2 regions of the Psychrobacillus syltrankelensis genome follow, and region 2 is predicted to be linked to the other one. Evidence: a T-box and tRNA genes for the amino acid it is inferred to sense, from the RefSeq annotation. Region 2 holds a T-box; the other holds one or more tRNA genes.

Region 1 (3,412 bases), 1.9 Mb from region 2:
TACGTTTAAGTTCTCTTGAATACGACTTGATGTCACTGATTTTGGTAAGGCAACATGACCCGATTGTAAATGCCAGCGAAGTAAGATTTGGGAAGGTGTTTTTTCATATTTATTCGCCAAGTCGTGGAATAAGCCGATCTCCATAAATTTCCCTTGCATTAATGGGCTCCAAGCTTCTACATGAATACCTTCGCCTTTTAAGTATGCTACGAAGTCTTTTTGAGGCAACTGAGGGTGCAACTCGATTTGGTTGACCATTGGCGTCATTAAACCGGCTTCCTTCAATTGTTCCAAATGATGTTGCTTGAAGTTAGAAACACCAATTGCTTTCACTTTACCTTCTACATATAACTCCACTAGTGCACGGTACGCTTCTACAATACCATCCACTGGCCAGTGTAATAAGCAAAGGTCAAGGTAATCGGTATTTAAACGGTCTAATGATTCTTGGAATGCCTCTTTCGTACGCCCAGCACGGATGTCGTCATTCCAAATTTTAGACGTCAAGAATATATCCTCACGCGCTACACCAGAAGCGGCGATACCTTTTGCGACACCTTCCTCGTTCTTATAAACGGCTGCAGTATCAATATGTCGATAACCTACACGAAGAGCTTCTTCAACTGCACCCGGCGCTTCTGTGTCGTTATCAACTCGCCAAACTCCAAAACCAATTTGTGGTATTTTAATGCCGTTACTAAGTGTAATGAAATCCATAGATATTTCTCCTCCCTTTTACTTTATTTTACCATCTGCCAGTTTGATAAACCAATAAGTTGTACCTACTGATAATATGCCTTTAGAAATCGTTCGAAACTGTTTAATTGTCTTTTTTAAAAAACAAAACTTAGATTGTAAGAGGTAAGAGAAGAAGTGGGGAAGTTCTAATTGAAAAGAGAAAAAATTTGGAAGAATAACAAACGAGAAGGGGAGACAAAAAAAGAGATCGAGAATCCTTATAGATTCTCAATCTCTTTATAAATATGACCCCTACGGGATTCGAACCCGTGTTACCGCCGTGAAAGGGCGGTGTCTTAACCGCTTGACCAAGGGGCCTTACATCTGGCGGAGAAGGAGGGATTTGAACCCTCGCGCCGGTTACCCGACCTACACCCTTAGCAGGGGCGCCTCTTCAGCCGCTTGAGTACTTCCCCGTATAAAATTAGCTTTAGCCCATTGAAGGAACTAAAGCTAAATAATTGTTTAAGCGGGTGAAGAGAATCGAACTCTCATCATCAGCTTGGAAGGCTGAGGTTTTACCACTAAACTACACCCGCATAAAAATGGTGGCTCAGGACGGAATCGAACCGCCGACACAAGGATTTTCAGTCCTTTGCTCTACCGACTGAGCTACTGAGCCTCTTCGATTTACGCTAAGCGGCACATCTCTTCGTCAGCTGCACTCGTTCATTTAGTCACGTACTTTAGTACGCTCCTGCATTCACTCAATTGCTTCCTTGATCTGTTTGCTTATCCTAAATCTCTATTCGATTTACGCTAAACGTCGAATCTCTTTGTCAGCTTCATTCGTTCAATCAGTCACGTATTTTTGTACGCTCCTTCCTTCACTCAATCGCTTCCTCGACCTTCTCGCTTATCTCAAATCTCTAAAAAATGGCGGTCCCGACCGGGATCGAACCGGCGATCTCCTGCGTGACAGGCAGGCATGTTAACCGCTACACCACGGGACCATTTGGTTGCGGGGACAGGATTTGAACCTGTGACCTTCGGGTTATGAGCCCGACGAGCTACCGAACTGCTCCACCCCGCGACAATAATATACTTGCTAACAAAATCTACTACGCTTGAAGAAAGTAGGACACCTGCTTCGGCTGCGCCTGCATCGGTGTTAATCGTCATCTACGTTTGACGATTTGCTCCACCCCGCGAAAATAACAAACTTTATAAAATTAATAATAACACAAACTAACATAAAAAAAGTAGTTTTGTATATATAATTTTTGAAAATGGAGGAGGAAGAGGGATTCGAACCCCCGCGCGGTATGACCCGCCTGTCGGTTTTCAAGACCGATCCCTTCAGCCAGACTTGGGTATTCCTCCACGATATTGTTTAGCTACTAAATAATTATTAGCGACAAGATATATTATAAGCTGTTTTGCATAAAAAAGGCAATACTTTTTTTGAAAATAGTATAAAAAGGATAAACACGAAAAATTTCATTATCTAATTGATTGTATTCTTAACCAAAAAAATATATACCTCCAATTCTATTGGAGGTACTGATAAAACTCTAAATTAGTTTTTTTGATAGTAACTGAATCAATTTCATAAATAGCATTAAAATACTAAAACACGAACAATACTGAACTTATTGATTGGAGCGACAGGCGGTGACTCCAGCGGGATGAGTGAGACAGATGAGACATCGCAAACGACGCGAATGCGGCGGTGACGGCTCATCGCTCACCCCGCGGAAAGCGTCCGCCGATAGCGGAAATCATGCTGTTTTATGAAGCGGATATTATACGTGTTCATGCATTTCACTTTAAAATCGTTCGTGTTTTATCTCTAGATTTGAATTGTGAAATTGATTCAACTACTTGTTGAATTATACCTCGTATAAATTTTCTTATCTGATACATTTTAAGAGGCAAGAAATGTGTTCGTTAATGCTAAGAAATTTAAATGTTTAGTCGTTTATGATTTCATCATACCCAATCAAATTATCTACATGGCTCGCTATCATCGCAATAATTGTATTAACCTCTTCCTTTTTAAATGAAAAAGTGCTTTCATCTTCAAAAAGTTCCTTATCTTCTACCCAAATTCGGCTGACCCTACGGAGTACTCCATCTCCGTTTGCACTGTCTTTTCCAAATTGATAGGTTACCTCTATCTTATCTTCTATGTGAAAAGCTGTAACCTCGGGGGTTTCCCATTCTACTTCTATTTCTTCAAGCGTGACTTCCTCATCAAGAACTTCATATTCATTGCTATTTTCATCTACATAAAATACTTCATCCATAAATTCATGAAACATTTCATGAACAGCTTCAACTACATCGGTAATATCCTCCAAAATTATTCTTGTAGGCTGTTGGAGAGTAACATCGAAGCTTTCTACATAAAACTCTTCATTATAGGGATCGAATAGAAGTGTGCAAAAGTAATCTCTTTCATCTTCTTCGGTACCGACAAAAAATTCTATTCGCGGATGTTTTGACCCGCGATTGATATTCATATGGCCAACTTGGTCATACTTTTCACAAATAGATTCCAAATTTTCCTGTAGCTCTCCCGTTACTCTGTTAAACCATTCCATGGTCATGTCATTACCGCCTTTTTTCTTTTTTTCTTTTTTCCTCATTTAGGTTGTCCTATTTTGGTACGTTTATAACATGCTATTTATTTAAATTTTTCAGAAAAGGATAGATTTTATTAGATTGGGGA
Region 2 (3,412 bases):
CACAACAGTTGTTGTTCCATCGTGAACTTCTGAATTAGCTCCACCCATTACACCAGCAATTGCAACTGCCTCTTTACCATTTGTAATTACTAAATGATTCGATTTAAGTGTACGTTCTTGATCGTCAAGTGTTACAATTTTTTCTCCTTCATTTGAAAGACGAACGACAATTTCCTTTGTTTCTAATCGATCATAATCGAACGCATGAAGTGGTTGGCCGTATTCCATTAACACATAGTTCGTAATATCAACTACGTTATTATGTGGACGAACACCTGCAGCCATAAGACGGTGCTGTAACCAAAGTGGCGATTCCTTTACTACTACATTTTTCACAACTTTCGCTACATACATTGGATTTTCTTCGATTGCATCTACTCGTAAATTTAAGTAATCTGATGCTTTCTCACTGCTTTCACTGTAAGTTGCTTCTGGATATTTCATATCCTCCGATAAGATAGCTCCAACTTCATAAGCAACACCTAGCATACTTAGTGCATCGGAGCGGTTAGGAGTTAAGCCAAGTTCAAGAATGGTATCTTCTAATCCTAGTAGTGAAAGTGCACTTTCCCCAGGAGTCGCTGATTCTGGAAGTACATAAATACCTTCTGCATATGCTTTAGGTACAAGACGTCCTTCTATCCCTAACTCTTGAAGTGAGCAAATCATTCCGTTCGATTCTTCTCCGCGAAGTTTTGCTTTTTTGATTTTTATTCCACCAGGAAGTACTGCTCCTGGACGAGCAACAATTACTTTTTGACCAGCTGCAACGTTTGGAGCTCCACAAATAATTTGTGTTGTTTCTTCCCCAACGTCCACTTGGCAAATATTCAGTTTGTCTGCTTCTGGATGCTTCACTTTTTCTTTCACGTACCCAACAACTACATTCGTCATTCCTTGCGTACGATCTATTACTGCATCAACTTCAATACCTGAACGAGTAATTTTTTCACCCAACTCTTTTGGATCAAGCCCTTGTGTATTCACATATTCTGCTAACCATTTCGTAGAAACTAACATGTCATTTCCTCCTTACACTTCTGATCGGTGGAATTGCGATAAGAAACGCACATCATTCGTATAGAAATGACGAATATCTTCCACTCCATATTTCAACATTGCAATACGTTCTGGACCCATACCAAATGCAAATCCAGATAGTTTTTTCGAATCATAGCCAGCCATTTCAAGTACGTTTGGATGAACCATTCCAGCACCTAGAATTTCAATCCAACCTGTTTTCTTACATACGTTACAGCCACTGCCGCCACATTTGAAGCAAGAAATATCCATTTCAACAGATGGCTCTGTGAATGGGAAAAAGCTTGGGCGAAGACGAATTTCACGATCGTCACCGAACATTTTCTTTGCAAATACAGAAAGCGTCCCTTTTAAATCACTCATGCGAATACCTTCACCAATAACAAGGCCTTCGATTTGAGTAAATTGATGTGAATGTGTCGCGTCATCATTATCACGACGGTAAACTTTACCTGGGCAAATAATTTTAATCGGCTTACCTTCTTTTGCTTCCATTGTTCGTGCTTGAACTGGTGATGTATGTGTCCGTAGTAAAATATCTTCCGAAATATAGAAAGAATCCTGCATATCACGAGCTGGATGTCCTTTTGGTAAGTTTAGAGCTTCGAAATTGTAGTAATCTTTTTCTACTTCTGGACCTTCCGCAATTTCATAGCCCATGCTAATGAATAAGTCTTCAATCTCCTCTACAACACGTGTAAGTGGATGATGATTTCCTGTTTTCACAGGGCGACCTGGTAAAGTAACATCAATCGATTCTTTCGCTAATTGTTCTTGGATTGCTTGCTCTTGAAGTAACGTCATACGAGCCTCTAACACTTCTGTTACCTCTTCACGCACGACATTGACGAGTGCACCCATTTTCGGGCGTTCTTCTGCGGGAAGTTTACCCATTCCTTTTAATAAGTCCGTAATCGGTCCTTTTTTCCCTAAATAAGCAACACGTACATCATTTAATTCTTTCACATTCCCTGAAGCTTCAATCTTTTGTAACGCTTCTTCTTTTAACTGTTGAAGTTGTGCTTCCATGTTTTGCATCCTCCTTATTCAAATTCGCCTTTGCGTAATTGGTACAAATTTTGCATTGAGCGCGCCTCGATAAACCCTTTTACAAAATTTGTGACATCCGCCTAAAGGTCTAATTTTAATCAGCATGTTTCTGGATGATTAAAATTAGTCAAAATAAAAACCCCGCCCCTATAAAAGGGACGAGGACTAATTTCGCGGTACCACCCTGATTATTGCACAAATTCGTGCAATCACTCAATTCGATTAACGGCTCTACACCGGCGCACCTTTACAGCAATTGCTGGTCCCGGTGGCAGCTAGCGGGGTGAACTTTCTATATGCATTCTCTATTTACACTTTCAGTCTAGGTGTAAAATCCCTTTTTTCGAATCGTCATATATACTTTTCCCGATGACAGCTTTTTTTATTTATCAAATTACATTCTATTATACGGAGTTTTAAATATTTCTTCAAGTAAGATTTATTTTAAGGTTAGACCATACAGTAGAATTCCAGTTGCAACAGCTACATTTAATGACTCCGCTTGTCCTAAAAGTGGCACTATTATGTTCTGATCTGTTTTTTCTAGCAGTTTTGGGTTGATGCCACTTCCTTCATTACCAACAATTAAAGCAAACGCATCGTCTTTTTTAACCTCATTATATGGAGTGGAATTTTCAAACGCAGTTCCGTAAACAGCTATATGGCGATCTTTTAACTGATCTACCCATGCATGTAAATCTCCTTTTACTAAAGGGATATGAAAATGTGAACCTTGTGCAGATCTGAGTGTTTTTGAATTATAAGCATCGGCTGATCCTTTGCCAAGAATCACTGCATCAATTCCTGCAGCATCCGCTGTACGAATCATCGTGCCAATATTCCCTGGATCTTGAACTGCATCTATTAATAATAAACGATTCCATTTTGTCTGTTCTTGTTCATCCACAGTTTGTTGCTTACAGTGTGCGAATATACCTTGTGAATGTTCTGTTTCTGCAAGTTCTTTTTTAATGACATCATTTATTTCAACCATCTCTATATTAACAACATCCCAATTCTCTGGAATTTCAGCGGTATCACTTATTAAAATCGTTAACACATTTTCTTTTTGTTTAATCGCTTCTTCAACTAAATGATAACCTTCTATAATGAATTCGCCTGTTTTATCACGTTCTTTGCGAACACTTAATAGTTTTTTCCAATGCTTCACAAGCGCATTTTGTTGGGACTCAATTCGTTTCATTTATATGTAACCGCCTTTTTTATTTAATAGTAACAAATTCGTGTATAGCTTGCGAGAGTTTGGGGAACATAATTTCGAGGAGTGATGAAAAATGGATTTTCAAATTCGAGAAGCAAT

The links. The T-box of region 2 lies ahead of pheS (phenylalanine--tRNA ligase subunit alpha). A T-box ahead of a tRNA ligase gene usually reads a tRNA of that ligase, here a tRNA-Phe.
Region 1: it has a tRNA-Phe gene. The T-box ahead of pheS (phenylalanine--tRNA ligase subunit alpha) is inferred to sense a tRNA for this amino acid. The anticodon was not compared.

Annotation. Positions count from the first base shown of each region.
Region 1 covers NZ_CM144227.1:2,249,730-2,253,141, reverse strand. The annotation lists gene ACTSKG_RS10860 (aldo/keto reductase) at 1-717, opposite strand, end outside; tRNA gene ACTSKG_RS10855 (tRNA-Glu) at 985-1,056, opposite strand; tRNA gene ACTSKG_RS10850 (tRNA-Ser) at 1,064-1,154, opposite strand; tRNA gene ACTSKG_RS10845 (tRNA-Gly) at 1,207-1,277, opposite strand; tRNA gene ACTSKG_RS10840 (tRNA-Phe) at 1,285-1,360, opposite strand; tRNA gene ACTSKG_RS10835 (tRNA-Asp) at 1,616-1,691, opposite strand; tRNA gene ACTSKG_RS10830 (tRNA-Met) at 1,695-1,771, opposite strand; tRNA gene ACTSKG_RS10825 (tRNA-Ser) at 1,969-2,061, opposite strand; gene ACTSKG_RS10820 (hypothetical protein) at 2,652-3,290, opposite strand.
Region 2 covers NZ_CM144227.1:194,054-197,465, reverse strand. The annotation lists gene pheT (phenylalanine--tRNA ligase subunit beta) at 1-1,020, opposite strand, end outside; gene pheS (phenylalanine--tRNA ligase subunit alpha) at 1,033-2,070, opposite strand; T-box leader at 2,243-2,474, opposite strand; gene ACTSKG_RS01000 (TrmH family RNA methyltransferase) at 2,531-3,295, opposite strand; gene sspI (small acid-soluble spore protein SspI) at 3,387-3,412, shown strand, end outside.